DNA from 3 places in the Streptomyces sp. NPDC102467 genome. Region 2 is predicted to be linked to each of the others. Evidence: predicted binding sites of a transcription regulator. Region 2 holds the regulator's gene; each other region holds the start of a gene.
The links. The regulator HrcA, encoded in region 2, represses chaperone genes, less so after heat shock. The targets are predictions, from matches to a motif close to TTNGCACTCNGNNNNNCNGAGTGCNAA.
Positions count from the first base shown of each region.

Region 1 (5,439 bases), on a different contig from region 2:
TGAGCAGCGGCCCGACGATCCCGGTGACGAAGTCCGCGGAGAACTCCTTCAGGTCCGCGTCGACGAAGCACACGATGTCGCCGGACGTGACGAACAGCGAGCGCCACAGCACCTCGCCCTTGCCGGGCCGGGCCGGCAGGCGCGGCAGGATCGTGTCCCGGTGCACGACGGTCGCCCCCGCCGCCGCGGCGACCTCGGAGGTGCGGTCCGTGGACCCGGAGTCGACGACCACCAGCTCGTCGACGAGCGGCACCGTGTCCGTCATGAGTTCACGCCGGATCGTGGCGACGATCTCGCCGACCGTCTCCTGCTCGTCGAGCGCGGGCAGCACCACGCTCACCTTCTGGCCGGATGCCCGCTTCGCGGCGATCAGCTGCTGCGGCGGGCGGTCGGCCACGGACCAGGAGCGGCTGCTCAGCCAGTGTTCGACTTCTTCCAGCACGGTCTGTGGCTCCTCAGCGGCGGGGCGGGTGGCGGGTCGGTATCGGTGGATGTGATCCATCTCGCGGTTCGGACGACTATCTCAAGGGTCCGGGCCTTCGGTTACAGTCTTGAACAAGGTCGGTGACCATCGCATGTCGGGGTCACCGCCGCACATAACCGCTACACATAACCGAATACCGCTCATCCAGAGGGGCAGAGGGATACGGCCCGTTGAAGCCCCGGCAACCCTCCAGCCGGTCTCGTCCGCACATTGCAGTGCGCCCGCGAGGCTCCCGGCTCGGGAAGGTGCCAAGTCCGTCTCGTGGCGAGATGCGCCGCGAGGAAGATGAGGAGAAAGGGCCTCGCCTCTCATGGCTGCACAGACTGTCGCCACCACCGACGCCGTCACCGGAACCCCCGCGAAGACCGTCGATCTGGGCCCCGCCTCCGGGCTCTCCTGCCGCGAGTGCGGCACCAGGTTCGAGCTCGGTCCGATCTTCGCCTGCGTCGAGTGTTTCGGGCCGCTGGAAGTCGCGTACGACCTGCCCGTCGGCGACCCCGAAGCGCTCCGCAAGCAGATCGAGGCGGGCCCGGCCAACCTCTGGCGCTACGCCCCCCTGCTGCCCGTCCCGGCCGACGTCGCCGAGAAGCCGAACCTGAACCCCGGCTGGACCAAGCTCGTCAAGGCCGACAACCTCGCCCGTGAACTCGGCGTCGAGCAGGGCAAGTTGTTCGTCAAGGACGACTCCGGCAACCCCACGCACTCCTTCAAGGACCGCGTCGTCGCGCAGGCCATCGAGGCCGCGCGCGCCTTCGGTTTCACGACCCTCTCGTGCTCCTCCACCGGCAACCTGGCCGGCGCCGTGGGCGCCGCGGCCGCCCGCGCCGGCTTCCGCTCCTGCGTGTTCATCCCGCACGACCTGGAACAGGGCAAGGTCGTCATGGCCAGCGTCTACGGCGGTGACCTCGTCGCCATCGAGGGCAACTACGACGACGTCAACCGCTTCTGCTCCGAGCTCATCGGTGACCCGCTGGGCGAGGGCTGGGGCTTCGTCAACGTGAACCTGCGCCCGTACTACGGTGAAGGCTCCAAGACCCTCGCGTACGAGATCTGCGAGCAGCTCGGCTGGCAGCTTCCCGACCAGCTGGTCATCCCGATCGCGTCCGGTTCGCAGTTCACGAAGATCGACAAGGGGCTGCAGGAGCTGATCAAGCTCGGGCTCGTCGAGGACAAGCCGTACAAGCTGTTCGGCGCCCAGGCCGAGGGCTGCTCGCCGGTCTCGGTGGCGTACAAGGCAGGCACGGACGTCGTCCGTCCGCAGAAGCCGGACACCATCGCCAAGTCGCTCGCCATCGGCAACCCGGCCGACGGTCCGTACGTCCTCGACATCGCGCGCCGCACCGGCGGAGCCGTGGAGGACGTCGACGACGAGCAGGTCGTCGACGCGATCAAGCTGCTCGCGCAGACCGAGGGCATCTTCGCGGAGACGGCGGGCGGGGTGACGGTCGGCGTCACCAAGAAGCTCATCGAGGCCGGTCTCATCGACCCGTCCCTGACGACGGTCGTCCTGAACACCGGTGACGGTCTGAAGACGCTCGACGCCGTCGCGGAGTCCTCGCAGGCCACGGCGACGATCCGGCCCAGCCTCGAGGCGTTCCGCGCCGCGGGCCTCGACCACTGAACCCGAGCCCACCGAACCTGTAGCACCGGGAGTCACCCACCATGAGCGTCAACGTCCGGATTCCTACCATTCTCCGTACCTACACCGGCGGGCAGGCCGAGGTCGCCGCCGAAGGGGCCACGCTCGGCGATGTCATCGCCGACCTGGAGAAGAACCACACCGGGATCGCCGCCCGCGTCCTCGACGACCAGGGCAAGCTGCGCCGCTTCGTCAACGTCTACGTCAACGACGACGACGTCCGCTTCGAGCAGGGCCTCGGCACGGCGACGCCGGACGGCGCCGGCGTGTCGATCATTCCCGCCGTCGCCGGCGGCTGATCTTTCCCCTGCTCTACGTTCCCCTGCTCTACGTTCCCCTGCTCTACGTTCCACGCAGAGTTACTTGAATTGCCCCCTCCGCCCGAGAAGCGGAGGGGGCAATTCTGCTTGGTTGAGCGCGGTACAGTTGGGGAAGCTGCTTCGTTCCCCCGTGTGGTGCATGACGGGTGCATATGAATTCTCGCTCTCGACGCGACAAGAAGCAGCCAAAGTGCCCAGCCCATTCGGGCCTTTTATGGCATTTACGCGGCCCGACTTGCCCTGGGATCCGGTGAGTTGGCCCGGTTTCCCCGATCATGTGTGCCCAGAATTCTCGTCCGATTGACCTGTTGCAGAGGGCAGTTGGGCAGATACATTCAGCCGCGGTCGACGCGTTCCGGCGCACACCCCCACCCATTGGGGAGGGTGAGGTCTGACCCGGATCCGCGAAGTGCGGGTCTGTGCAAGGGCCAGTAATAGGGGAGTTAGGCATGGCTCAGGGCACCGTCAAGTGGTTCAACGCGGAGAAGGGGTACGGCTTCATCGCGGTCGACGGTGGTGCGGATGTATTCGTCCACTACAGCGCGATTCAGATGGACGGCTACCGCACCCTCGAAGAGGGTCAGCGAGTTGAATTCGAGATCTCGCAGGGCCAGAAGGGGCCGCAGGCCGACATGGTCCGCCTGGCCGCCGCCGGCTGAAGCGCGTCGCGACTGACTGCAGGCTTCGTATGAAGCGAAGGGTCCGCGTCCCCGACAGGGGGTGCGGGCCCTTCGTGCTGCGCACCCGGCGGGGCGGGGACCCTCCGTGCTGCGCGCGCCCCTCAAGGATCTGTGGTAGCCGCTTGCACTCGCATGGGTCGAGTGCTAATCATTGGGCTTAGCACTCTCCCAGTGAGAGTGACAGAACTTGGATCGGGTCGGTGAGGTCCAGGGGCCGGGTGGGGCAAGGAACCACAAGGCTCAGGGACCGTCCGTCGCGGGCACCAGCACGGTCCGTTTGCTTGCATTTCCACCCCGTCCGGGAGGACCACTTCACATGGCCAAGATCATCGCGTTCGACGAGGAGGCACGGCGCGGCCTCGAGCGCGGCATGAACCAGCTCGCCGACGCCGTCAAGGTGACCCTGGGCCCCAAGGGTCGCAACGTCGTCCTCGAGAAGAAGTGGGGTGCCCCCACGATCACCAACGATGGTGTGTCCATCGCCAAGGAGATCGAGCTCGAGGACCCGTACGAGAAGATCGGCGCCGAGCTGGTCAAGGAGGTCGCGAAGAAGACGGACGACGTCGCCGGTGACGGCACGACGACCGCGACCGTCCTGGCCCAGGCCCTCGTTCGCGAAGGCCTTCGCAACGTGGCCGCCGGTGCCAACCCCATGGCCCTCAAGCGTGGCATCGAGAAGGCCGTCGAGGCCGTCTCCGCCGCCCTGCTCGAGCAGGCCAAGGACGTGGAGACCAAGGAGCAGATCGCTTCGACGGCCTCCATCTCCGCCGCCGACACCCAGATCGGCGAGCTCATCGCCGAGGCCATGGACAAGGTCGGCAAGGAAGGCGTCATCACCGTCGAGGAGTCCCAGACCTTCGGTCTGGAGCTCGAGCTCACCGAGGGTATGCGCTTCGACAAGGGCTACATCTCGGCGTACTTCGCCACCGACATGGAGCGCATGGAGTCGTCGCTCGACGACCCGTACATCCTGATCGTCAACTCGAAGATCGGCAACGTGAAGGACCTCCTTCCGCTGCTCGAGAAGGTCATGCAGTCCGGCAAGCCGCTGCTGATCATCGCCGAGGACGTCGAGGGCGAGGCCCTGTCGACCCTGGTCGTCAACAAGATCCGTGGCACCTTCAAGTCCGTCGCCGTCAAGGCGCCCGGCTTCGGTGACCGCCGCAAGGCCATGCTCGGCGACATCGCCATCCTCACCGGTGGCACCGTCATCTCCGAAGAGGTCGGCCTCAAGCTGGAGAACGCCGGTCTCGACCTGCTCGGCCGCGCCCGCAAGGTCGTCATCACCAAGGACGAGACGACGATCGTCGACGGCTCCGGTGAGAGCGACCAGGTCCAGGGTCGCGTCAACCAGATCCGTGCCGAGATCGAGAACTCGGACAGCGACTACGACCGCGAGAAGCTGCAGGAGCGCCTGGCGAAGCTGGCCGGCGGCGTTGCGGTCATCAAGGCCGGTGCCGCGACCGAGGTCGAGCTCAAGGAGCGCAAGCACCGCATCGAGGACGCCGTTCGCAACGCGAAGGCGGCCGTCGAAGAGGGCATCGTCGCCGGTGGTGGCGTGGCTCTCCTCCAGGCCTCCGCGGTCTTCGAGAAGCTGGAGCTCACGGGTGACGAGGCGACCGGCGCCAACGCCGTGAAGCTCGCCCTGGAAGCCCCGCTCAAGCAGATCGCCGTCAACGGTGGTCTCGAGGGTGGCGTCGTCGTGGAGAAGGTTCGGAACCTGGCCGTCGGCCACGGTCTGAACGCCGCCACGGGTGAGTACGTCGACATGATCGCCGAGGGCATCCTCGACCCGGCGAAGGTGACGCGCTCTGCTCTGCAGAACGCCGCCTCCATCGCCGCGCTGTTCCTCACCACCGAGGCCGTCATCGCCGACAAGCCGGAGAAGGCCGCTGCCGGCGGCGCTCCGGGCGGCATGCCGGGCGGTGACATGGACTTCTGATCCCGGTCACCGACCTGGTTCAGCTCGTCTGTTCGTACCGAGGGCGGCACTTCCTCTTCTGGAGGGGGTGCCGCCCTCGGGCGTTTCCCGGCCGCGCGCCGTTCGAAAATTTCTGCCCCTGAGTGTCAACCGGTTCGGGGCCGCCAGGTCTAAAGATCACGACAGCACGACGGCCGGGAGCACGGGGAGCACGGGAGTGACCGCTGAGGAGTTCGAGGAGTTCTACGCCCATGCGGTCGGGCGGCTCACCGGGCAGCTGTACGTGATGCTCGGCGACCGGCAGGAGGCGCAGGACGTCGTGCAGGAGGCGTTCGTGAAGGCGTGGAGCCGGCGCGGGCGGCTCGACCGGGAAGCCGCGCCCGAAGCATGGATAC
Region 1 is NZ_JBIWKA010000003.1:55,161-60,599, forward strand. Features, by position in the region: gene ACIREE_RS06120 (glucosyl-3-phosphoglycerate synthase) at 1-442, opposite strand, end outside; SAM riboswitch class I at 622-776, shown strand; gene thrC (threonine synthase) at 795-2,105, shown strand; gene ACIREE_RS06130 (MoaD/ThiS family protein) at 2,147-2,422, shown strand; gene ACIREE_RS06135 (cold-shock protein) at 2,893-3,102, shown strand; gene groL (chaperonin GroEL) at 3,440-5,065, shown strand; gene ACIREE_RS06145 (SigE family RNA polymerase sigma factor) at 5,262-5,439, shown strand, end outside.
Region 1: a site for HrcA is predicted at 3,281-3,307, ahead of groL (chaperonin GroEL). Genes of this name have one in related genera too.

Region 2 (5,439 bases):
TCGTGCACGCCTACGCGGACGGCCCGCCGGACGACGATCTGGCGCTGCTCGTGCTGCAGGCGCAGTGACGTGCGCGGTGACGTGTGCAGTGACGTTCCGGGAGGCGGGACAATGGGGGCATGCCTTCCGCACTTCCCGATGGTGAGCCCGTGCCCGACGACGGGTCCCTGCCCGCCGCCGCGCTCGCCGGCGCCGCCGACCGGCCCCTCGGCTTCTACCTGCACGTCCCGTACTGCGCCACGCGCTGCGGCTACTGCGACTTCAACACGTACACGGCGACCGAGCTGCGCGGCACCGGCGGCGTGCTCGCCTCGCGGGACAACTACGCCGAGACGCTGATCGACGAGGTCAGGCTCGCGCGCAAGGTGCTCGGCGACGACCCCCGGCCGGTGCGGACCGTGTTCGTCGGCGGCGGTACGCCGACGCTGCTGCCCGCCGCCGACCTCGTACGGATGCTGGAAGCGGTCCGGGACGAGTTCGGGCTCGCGGACGACGCGGAGGTGACGACCGAGGCCAACCCGGAGTCGGTCGACCCGGCCTACCTGGCGGAGCTGCGGGCCGGGGGCTTCAACCGGGTCTCGTTCGGCATGCAGAGCGCGCGGCAGCACGTACTGAAGGTGCTCGACCGTACGCACACCCCCGGGCGGCCCGAGGCCTGTGTCGCCGAGGCGCGGGCGGCCGGCTTCGAGCATGTGAACCTCGACCTGATCTACGGCACGCCGGGCGAGAGCGACGACGACTGGCGGGCCTCACTGGACGCGGCCCTCGCGGCGGGCCCCGATCACATCTCCGCGTACGCGCTGATCGTCGAGGAGGGCACGCAGCTCGCCCGGCGGATCCGGCGGGGCGAGGTGCCGATGACCGACGACGACGTGCACGCGGACCGGTATCTGATCGCCGATGAGGCGATGGCGGCGGCCGGGTTCGACTGGTACGAGGTGTCGAACTGGGCGACGTCCGAGGCGGCCCGGTGCCTGCACAACGAGCTGTACTGGCGCGGGGCCGACTGGTGGGGGGCCGGGCCCGGAGCGCACTCGCACGTGGGCGGCGTGCGGTGGTGGAACGTCAAGCATCCCGGGGCGTATGCCGCCGCGCTGGCGGAGGGGCGCTCGCCCGGTGCCGGACGCGAGGTGCTGGCCGACGAGGACCGGCGGGTCGAGCGGATCCTGCTGGAGCTCAGGCTCCGCGAGGGGTGCCCGTTGTCGTTGCTGAAGCCCGATGGTGCGGCTGCCGCGCGGAAGGCGCTCGGGGACGGGTTGCTGGAGCGTGGGCCCTTTGCGGAGGGGCGGGCGGTGCTTACCTTGCGGGGGCGGTTGCTGGCCGACGGGGTTGTCCGGGATCTGGTCGACTGAGTGCGCCGCGCCGATGCCTCTCAAGCCCCTCCGGCGATTGAGGAGCGGGGGCCGGGGCGGAGCCCCGGGGCTCAGCGTCATCGCCGGGTGCGCCACCGTCGTGGCTGGTCGCGCCCCGCGGCGCAGCCGCTGATCGGCACAGTCCCGCGCCCCTTACGGGGCGCCCCCTCCGCGGTGCTCAAGCCTCCGGGGCCGTCACGAAGTCGATCAACTCCTCTACTCGGCCCAGGAGTTCGGGCTCCAGGTCGCGGTACGAGCGGACCCGGGACAGGATGTGCTGCCAGGCCTCGCCCGTGTTCGCCACGCGCCAGCCCAGCGCGCGGCACACGCCCGTCTTCCAGTCCTGGCCGTGCGGGATCCGGGGCCAGGCCTCGATGCCCAGCGAGGACGGCTTCACCGCCTCCCAGATGTCGATGTACGGGTGGCCGACCACCAGCGCGTCGGCGCTCGTGACCGACTGGGCGATGCGCCACTCCTTCGTGCCGGGGACCAGGTGGTCGACCAGGACGCCCAGGCGCGCGTCGGGGCCCGGGTCGAACTCGGTCACGATCGCCGGAAGGTCGTCGACGCCCTCCAGGAACTCCACCGCCACGCCCTCGATGCGCAGGTCGTCGCCCCAGACCCGCTCGATCAGCTGGGCGTCGTGCTTGCCCTCCACGTAGATGCGGCCCGCGCGGGCCACTCGGGCGCGGGCTCCCGGGACCGCGACCGAACCGGACGCCGTGCGCGTGGGGCGCACGGGACCGCCCGCCGCGGGACGGACCAGGGTGACGACCTTGCCCTCCAGCAGGAAGCCGCGCGGCTCCATCGGGAACGCGCGGAGCTTGCCGAAGCGGTCCTCCAGGGTCACCGTCGGCCCCTGCGCCGTCTTCTCTACGCGGACGACCGCACCACAGAAGCCCGTACCGACCTCTTCCACGACGAGATCCGGCTCGGCCGGGATCTCGGGAACAGTCGTGTTCCGCTTCCAGGGGGGAGTCAGGTCGGGTGAGTACTGGCGCATTCGGCAGACGATAAGAGAAGCTCCCCCGCTCGGCCTACGACACGCCGTAACGGGCCGCCAGTGTGGCGCGCTGCTCGCGGACAAACGCCGCATTCACCACAGACCCGTGCCCGGGAACGTAAAGGGCGTCCTCGCCGCCCAGCGACAGCAGCCGGTCGAGCGCCGCCGGCCAGTGCCGCGGGGCCGCGTCCGAGCCGGTCTGGGGTTCGCCCGACTCCTCCACCAGGTCGCCGCAGAAGACGATCTCCGGCCGGGCGGGGGCCCCGGGGACCAGAACCGTCAGGTCGTGGCCGCTGTGCGCCGGGCCGAGGTTCGCGAGCAGCACCCGCACACCGCCGCCGAGATCCAGCGTCCACTCGCCGCAGACCCGATGGCGCGGGGTGACGAGGAGATCGACCGCCTCGGCCGCCGCGTCGGGGTCCAGGCCATGGCGTACGGCGCTGGCGCGCAGCTGCTCGGCGCCGCCCGCGAACACGGTGTCGATGCCCACGGCCCCGTACACCTCGACACCCGCGAACGCCGCCGTGCCGAGCACATGGTCGAAGTGCGGATGGGTCAGCGCGATGTGCGTCACCCTCCCGTGTGGTCCCAGGAGGCGGCGGACGTCACCGCGCAGCCGGACGCCTTCACGGAGTGAGGATCCCGTGTCGATCAGCAGGGCCGCGTCCTCGCCGACGACGAGCCCCGTCGTGCAGTCCCAGCCGGGCAGCCGGATTCGTCCCACATGCGGCGCCAGTTCTTCCCAACCGGACGACTTCCAGTCGATGTGTTGCATAGAGACGAAGCTAGCGGCCTTGCCGGGCCCGTACCCACCGGCCGTACACTGACCCGGGGACGATTGGCACTCACGCGCAGCGAGTGCCAAAACGCAAAGATCGCAGAGACAGTTGCTGGAGGTGTGCGCCGATGCTCAGTGAACGCAGGCTCGAAGTGCTGCGCGCCATCGTCCAGGACTACGTCGGCACCGAGGAGCCGGTCGGCTCCAAGGCGCTGACCGAGCGGCACAGCCTGGGCGTCTCCCCGGCGACCGTGCGCAACGACATGGCCGCCCTGGAGGACGAGGGGTTCATCGCCCAGCCGCACACCAGTGCCGGGCGGATCCCCACCGACAAGGGGTACCGCCTCTTCGTCGACAAGCTCACCGCGGTGAAGCCGATGACGGCGCCGGAGCGGCGCGCCATCCACAACTTCCTGGAAGGCGCCGTCGACCTCGACGACGTCGTCGGACGGACCGTGCGGCTGCTCGCGCAGCTGACGCGGCAGGTCGCGGTCGTCCAGTATCCGTCCCTGACCCGGTCCACCGTGCGCCATGTCGAGCTGCTCGCGCTCGCGCCCGCCCGTCTGATGCTCGTACTGATCACGGACACCGGGCGTGTGGAGCAGCGGATGATCGACTGTCCGGCGCCGTTCGGCGAATCGTCCCTGGCGGACCTGCGGGCCCGGCTCAACAGCCGTGTCGCGGGCCGCCGGTTCGCCGACGTACCGCAGCTGGTGCAGGACCTGCCGGAGGCCTTCGAGGCGGAGGACCGCGGCACGGTCACGACGGTGCTCTCCACTCTGCTGGAGACGCTCGTCGAGGAGACCGAGGAGCGGCTGATGATCGGCGGAACGGCCAATCTCACCCGCTTCGGACATGACTTTCCCCTCACTATCCGGCCCGTGCTGGAGGCACTCGAGGAGCAGGTCGTGCTCCTCAAGTTGCTTGGTGAGGTGGGTGATTCGGGCATGGCCGTACGGATCGGTCACGAGAACGCCCACGAGGGACTCAACTCCACGTCCGTCGTGTCGGTCGGCTACGGTTCGGGCGGCGAGGCAGTGGCCAAGCTCGGCGTGGTCGGCCCGACCCGCATGGATTACCCGGGAACGATGGGAGCAGTACGCGCAGTGGCACGTTACGTCGGACAGATCCTGGCGGAGTCGTAAGTGGCCACGGACTACTACGCCGTACTCGGCGTGCGCCGCGACGCTTCCCAGGACGAAATCAAGAAGGCCTTTCGAAGGCTCGCTCGTGAGCTTCACCCGGACGTGAATCCGGATCCGAAGACCCAGGAGCGGTTCAAGGAGATCAACGCCGCCTACGAGGTGCTCTCCGACCCGCAGAAGAAGCAGGTCTACGACCTCGGGGGCGACCCCCTGTCGCAGGCCGGCGGAGGCGGCGCCGGAGGCTTCGGCGCCGGCGGGTTCGGGAACTTCTCGGACATCATGGACGCGTTCTTCGGAACCGCGTCGCAGCGTGGGCCCCGGTCGCGTACGCGCCGCGGCCAGGACGCCATGATCCGGCTCGAGATCGAGCTGGACGAGGCGGCCTTCGGGACCACCAAGGACATCCAGGTCGACACGGCCGTCGTCTGCACGAGCTGCAGCGGTGAGGGCGCGGCGCCCGGGACCTCCGCCCAGACCTGCGACATGTGTCGCGGGCGCGGCGAGGTCTCGCAGGTCACCCGCTCCTTCCTCGGCCAGGTCATGACGAGCCGGCCGTGCCCGCAGTGCCAGGGCTTCGGCACCGTCGTGCCGACGCCGTGCCCCGAGTGCGCCGGTGACGGCCGCATCCGGTCGCGGCGCACGCTGACGGTGAAGATCCCGGCCGGTGTGGACAACGGGACGCGGATCCAGCTCGCGGGCGAGGGCGAGGTCGGCCCCGGTGGCGGCCCCGCCGGTGACCTGTACGTGGAGATCCACGAGCTGCCACACCCCGTCTTCCAGCGGCGCGGCGACGATCTGCACTGCACGGTGACCATCCCGATGACGGCGGCGGCCCTCGGCACGAAGGTGCCGCTGGAGACGCTCGACGGCATGGAGGAGGTCGACATCCGGCCCGGCACCCAGTCCGGCCAGTCGGTCCCGCTGCACGGGCGTGGCATCACGCACCTGCGGGGCGGCGGCCGCGGTGACCTCCTCGTGCACGTCGAGGTCATGACACCGCAGAAGCTGGAGCCCGAACAGGAGCGCCTGCTGCGCGAACTCGCCAAGCTGCGCGGCGAGGAGCGCCCCCTGGGGCAGTTCCAGCCGGGGCAGCAGGGTCTGTTCTCGCGGTTGAAGGATGCGTTCAATGGGCGGTGAGTGCTGTTTGTCCGGCAGGGGGGC
Region 2 is NZ_JBIWKA010000021.1:77,806-83,244, reverse strand. Features, by position in the region: gene ACIREE_RS35850 (SpoIIE family protein phosphatase) at 1-68, shown strand, start outside; gene hemW (radical SAM family heme chaperone HemW) at 120-1,352, shown strand; gene ACIREE_RS35840 (DUF3097 domain-containing protein) at 1,531-2,355, opposite strand; gene ACIREE_RS35835 (MBL fold metallo-hydrolase) at 2,390-3,130, opposite strand; gene hrcA (heat-inducible transcriptional repressor HrcA) at 3,262-4,278, shown strand; gene dnaJ (molecular chaperone DnaJ) at 4,279-5,415, shown strand.

Region 3 (5,439 bases), on a different contig from region 2:
CACCGCCGAGATCGCCCGCGCGGTCCTCGCCCCCGAACCGACGGTCGCCCAGCGCGTGGTCCGCGCCAAGCGCACCCTCGCCACGCGCAACGTCGCCTTCGAGGTGCCGGCCGGCCCCGACCGCGAGGCCAGGCTCGGCCCGGTCCTGGAGGTCATCTACCTCATCTTCAACGAGGGGTACGCGGCGACGGCCGGCGACGACCATCTGCGGCCCGGCCTCTGCGAGGACGCGCTGCGGCTCGCCCGGGTGCTTCAGGCGCTCATGCCCAAGGAGCCCGAAGTGCACGGCCTGGCCGCCCTGTTGGAGCTCCAGTCCTCCCGCGCGGCCGCTCGCACGGCGGCCGACGGATCGCCCGTCCTGCTCAGGGACCAGAACCGGACGCGCTGGAACACGATGCTGATCCGGCGCGGGTTCGCCGCGCTCGGCCGGGCGGACGAGGTCTCCTCGGGGCCGCCGGGTCCGTACGCCCTACAGGCCGCGATCGCCGCGTGTCACGCCCGGGCGTACGCGTACGAGGAGACCAACTGGGGCCATATCGCTGCCCTTTACGGCCTCCTCGCGGCGCGCACGCCGTCGCCGGTGGTGGAGTTGAACCGGGCCGTGGCCGTGTCGATGGTGGAGGGGCCGGGCGCGGCGCTCGCGCTCGTGGACGCGATCGCGGGTGAACCGGCGCTTCGGGAATATCACTTGCTGCCGAGCGTGCGGGGCGATCTCCTGGAGCGGCTGGGCCGGGGCGCCGAGGCGCGGGCGGAGTTCCGCCGGGCGCTGGGGCTGGCCCGCAATGAACGGGACCGGGAGTTCCTGCTCGGGCGGATCGATCGCTGACCGGCGTCGGGCACGGGGCCCTGCCCCGGACCCCGCTCCTCAAGTGCCGGAGGGGCTTGGTCCTGGTTGTCCGACGAGCATGGTCGGGGCGCCGGCGACCCGGGTCATGAACACCGTCACCGCCCGCTTCCCGAAGGGCTTCGGCATGGCCTTGCGGCGCAGTTCCTCCGGTTCCACCGCTGACCCGCGCTTCTTCACGGTCAGCACCCCGACCTCCCGCTCCCGCAGCAGCGCCTTCAACTTCTTCACGTTGAAGGGGAGTTGATCCGTGATCTCGTACATGGAGGCGTACGGAGTCGGGTGCGGCTCGTCCCCGGTGACGTACGCGATGGTCTCGTCGATCAGCCCGCCGCCGACCTGCGCGGCCATCTCGGCGACCAGATGCGCGCGGATGACGGCGCCGTCGGGCTCGTACAAGTACCGCCCGACAGCGCGCACTTCGGGGTCCGGCAGTCCTCGCCCGACCAGCTCTCGCGGCCCCGGCAGCAGCGCGGCCCGCATCCGGCCGGGCTCCGTGCCGAACCACAGCACGGCCTCCTTCACGTCGCCGCCGTCGGAGATCCACTCGGCGTCGGCCTCGGCCGGGATCGCCTCGTGCGGGATGCCCGGCGCGATCTTCAGGGCGGCGAGCGGTGCCGTGAGCGCGGTGGAGACGGCCCAGGACAGCGGAGGGGAGTAGGCCTCGGGGTCGAAGATCCGGCCGCGCTTGTCCGAGCGCCGGGCCGGGTCCACGAAGACGGCGTCGTACGAGGAGGTGTCCACCTCCGTCACATCCGCCTCCCGCACCTCGATCAGGTCACCGAGGCCGAGGGCGGTCGCGTTGGCCCGTGCCACCGCGCACGTCGCCGGGTCCCGGTCGACGGCGAGCACGGAGATCCCGGCGCGGGCCAGCGCGATCGCGTCGCCGCCGATGCCGCAGCACAGGTCGGCGACGGACCGGACACCGAGCGCCCGGAAGGATTCGGCGCGGTACGTGGCGACGCTCGTCCGGGTCGCCTGCTCGACCCCGTTCGCCGTGAAGTACATGCGGGCCGCGTCCTCGGGCCCGAACTTCGCCACCGCCCGCTGCCGCAGCCGCGCCTGGGCGAGCGCCGCCGAGACGAGCTCGGCCGGGTGCTCTCGGCGCAGCCGGGTGGCGAGCGCGAGCTCCTGCGCCGGGTCGTGATCGCGCAAGGCGTCGAGCAGGGCCTGGCCGGGCGGTGTGAGCAGGGCGGAGAAGTCGTTCACCGGATCATTGTGGGCCAGTCGGAGGATGCCGCGCGCCCGGCGGCGGTGTCGGCCCTTGCCCGGGGCCTTGAGCTGCGAGGATCCGGCGCCATGCAACTAGTACGACAAAATGAAGAAACTGCACCAAAGGCGACCCGCGCGAGATCCGGGAAGCGGGCCGCGCTCCGCGCCACGGCCGCCGCCCTCGCCGCCGCCGCGCTCGCCACCGGCTGCGCCGCAGGATCCGACGACGCCGTGAAGCCGGCCCCGGGGCAGCAGGCCCTGAACGCGCCGCCCGCCCGCGCCCTCGACTCGTACGCCACCAGGCTCAAGGCCGAACAGGCGCACCGGGCCGCCGCCGCCAGGCGCTGGGGCCTGGCGAAGGTGCCGCTCGCCGCGCCCGCGCCGCCCGCGAAGAAGCCCGTCATCACGCCGCGCAAGGGCTTCGAGGTCGACGACCAGGCCGCGCTCGGCCTGCCGCCGGTCTTCACGACCATCCCCACCAAGCACAGAATCGTCTTCCTCACCATCGACGACGGGGCCGACAAGGACCCGCGGTTCCTGAAGATGATGAGCGACCTGAAGATCCCGTACACGGCCTTCCTGACCGACGCCGAGGTCAAGCCCGGGTACGGCTACTTCAAGAAGGCGCAGAACCTGGGCATCACCCTCAACAACCACACGCTGCGCCACCCTTACCTGCCGGGCCTGTCCTACGCGCGGCAGAAGCACGAGATCTGCGGCATGCAGGACGTCATCGAGAAGAAGTACGGCAAGCGGCCCACGCTCTTCCGGCCGCCGTTCGGCGACTACAACCAGGACACCCTGAAGGCGGCCAAGGCCTGCGGCATCAAGTACGCGCCGATCTGGAACGCCGAGGCGTTCGTGGACCGTATGGACTACCGCGAGTGGGACCGGGACATCCACCCGGGCGACATCATCCTCACGCATTTCCGGGGCCGTAAGGACTGGAACGGCACGATGCCCGACATGATCCGCACGTTCATGAAGTACGTCACCGGCAAGGGGTACGCGGTGGCCCGCCTTGAGGACTACCTGTGACAACTCCCCTGGCGGGGGCGGCCGTCAGGGCGGCGGGGGCGCGGCGCGCGGTCGCCTGCGCCCTCGCCGCCGTGCTGCTCTCCGGGTGCGCGCAGTCCGTCGACCCGATCGAGCGCATGGGCAGGAAGGCCGCGCAGAAGGTCCGCCACCACCCGCGGACCGGCACGGGCACGGCGGCCGGGGCCCCGGCTCCCGGCGCCCACCGCCGCTGGGGCCTCGCGGCTCCCTTGGCCCCGGCACCCCCTGCCCACCGGGTGCTCCCACCCCGCGCCCCGGGCGCGGTCCCCCCGGTCGTCGACCACGTCCCCACCAGGGAGAAGGTCGTCTTCCTCACGTACGACGACACGTACCGCGACACGTACGACCATGGCGCGGGGGACGACGCCCGCTTCGTCGACATGGTCCGCGATCTGCGCCTGCCGATCTCGATGTTCCTCACGCACCCCGTCGGGGCCCCCGGCCACGACCACTTCGGCAGGCTCCGCGCGCTCGGCGCCGGCATCGAGAACCGCACCCTCACGCACCCGTTCCTGCCCGGCCTCGGCTATGTGGAGCAGCACGCCGAGATCTGCGGCCAGCAGGACCACCTCAAGGCCCGCTTCGGCACGGCACCGCGGCTGCTCCGCCCGCCCCACGGCACCTACGACGCGGACACCCTGCGCGCGGCGGGCGCGTGCGGCATCGACGCGATCGTTCTCGGACGCGCCTCGACACAGAACGACGCCCTCCGCCCCGGCGACATCATCCTGACCGGCTTCCGGAAGGAAACGAGCCCGACCGAGACGACCGCGCGAACACTGCGCCGTATCCAGGAACAGGGCTTCACGGTGGGGCGCCTGGAGGACTATCTCTGAGCGGCGTGGGTCGCCGACGCGCCGAAGGCCACCACGGCCGAGGGGGGTTTCCCGGCCAGGGATCCGAGCTCCCGTGGCGAGCGGCCGCGCCGGGCGCGGGCCGCCCGAAAACCTCCGCCGCGACGGAGTCGATTGGCACTCCGCTTGACCGAGTGCTAATCGCGGTCATAGTCTCGGCCCTGGCACTCACCACTGGAGAGTGCCAACAGCGACGGGCAGGTCCGGCACCCGCGACGACGGATCCACCTGGTCGCCACCCCAGACTGTTAACCCCGTAGATCTCCGAAGGGGGAGACCGGATCGTGACGACCGCCAGCTCCAAGGTTGCCATCAAGCCGCTCGAGGACCGCATTGTGGTCCAGCCGCTCGACGCCGAGCAGACCACGGCCTCTGGCCTGGTCATTCCGGACACCGCGAAGGAGAAGCCCCAGGAGGGCGTCGTCCTCGCCGTGGGCCCGGGCCGCTTCGAGAACGGTGAGCGCCTTCCGCTCGACGTGAAGACCGGTGACGTCGTGCTGTACAGCAAGTACGGCGGCACCGAGGTCAAGTACAACGGCGAGGAGTACCTCGTCCTCTCGGCCCGCGACGTTCTCGCGATCGTCGAGAAGTAAGCAAGCCGAGAAGCACCTTTGCATTGAACAGCGCCCCTGGCACCCGCGACCGTAAGAAGCCGGGGTCGGGGGCGCGGTTCGTTCACCAGCTTCACCCCTAGTTTTCCGAGAGGGCTGAATCGCTCCCATGGCGAAGATCCTGAAGTTCGACGAGGACGCCCGTCGCGCCCTCGAGCGCGGCGTCAACAAGCTTGCCGACACGGTCAAGGTGACGATCGGCCCCCGCGGCCGCAACGTCGTCATCGACAAGAAGTTCGGCGCCCCCACCATCACCAACGACGGTGTCACCATCGCCCGCGAGGTCGAGATCGACGACCCGTACGAGAACCTGGGCGCGCAGCTGGTGAAGGAGGTGGCGACCAAGACCAACGACATCGCGGGTGACGGCACCACCACCGCCACCGTGCTGGCCCAGGCCCTGGTCAAGGAAGGCCTGCGCAACGTTGCCGCGGGTGCCTCCCCGGCCGCCCTGAAGAAGGGCATCGACGCCGCCGTCAAGGCAGTGTCCGAGGAGCTCCTCGCCACCGCACGGCCGATCGACGACAAGGCCGACATCGCGGCCGTCGCCGGTCTGTCCGCCCAGGACAGCCAGGTCGGCGAGCTCATCGCCGAGGCGATGGACAAGGTCGGCAAGGACGGTGTCATCACCGTCGAGGAGTCCAACACCTTCGGCCTGGAGCTCGACTTCACCGAGGGCATGGCCTTCGACAAGGGCTACCTGTCCCCGTACTTCGTCACCGACCAGGAGCGTATGGAGGCCGTCCTCGACGACCCGTACATCCTGATCCACCAGGGCAAGATCGGGTCCATCCAGGACCTGCTCCCGCTCCTGGAGAAGGTCATCCAGGCCGGCGGCTCGAAGCCCCTCCTCATCATCGCC
Region 3 is NZ_JBIWKA010000003.1:450,512-455,950, forward strand. Features, by position in the region: gene ACIREE_RS08100 (RNA polymerase sigma factor) at 1-826, shown strand, start outside; gene ACIREE_RS08105 (methyltransferase domain-containing protein) at 866-2,053, opposite strand; gene ACIREE_RS08110 (polysaccharide deacetylase family protein) at 2,144-3,094, shown strand; gene ACIREE_RS08115 (polysaccharide deacetylase family protein) at 3,091-3,948, shown strand; gene groES (co-chaperone GroES) at 4,251-4,559, shown strand; gene groL (chaperonin GroEL) at 4,687-5,439, shown strand, end outside.
Region 3: a site for HrcA is predicted at 4,081-4,107, ahead of groES (co-chaperone GroES). Genes of this name have one in related genera too.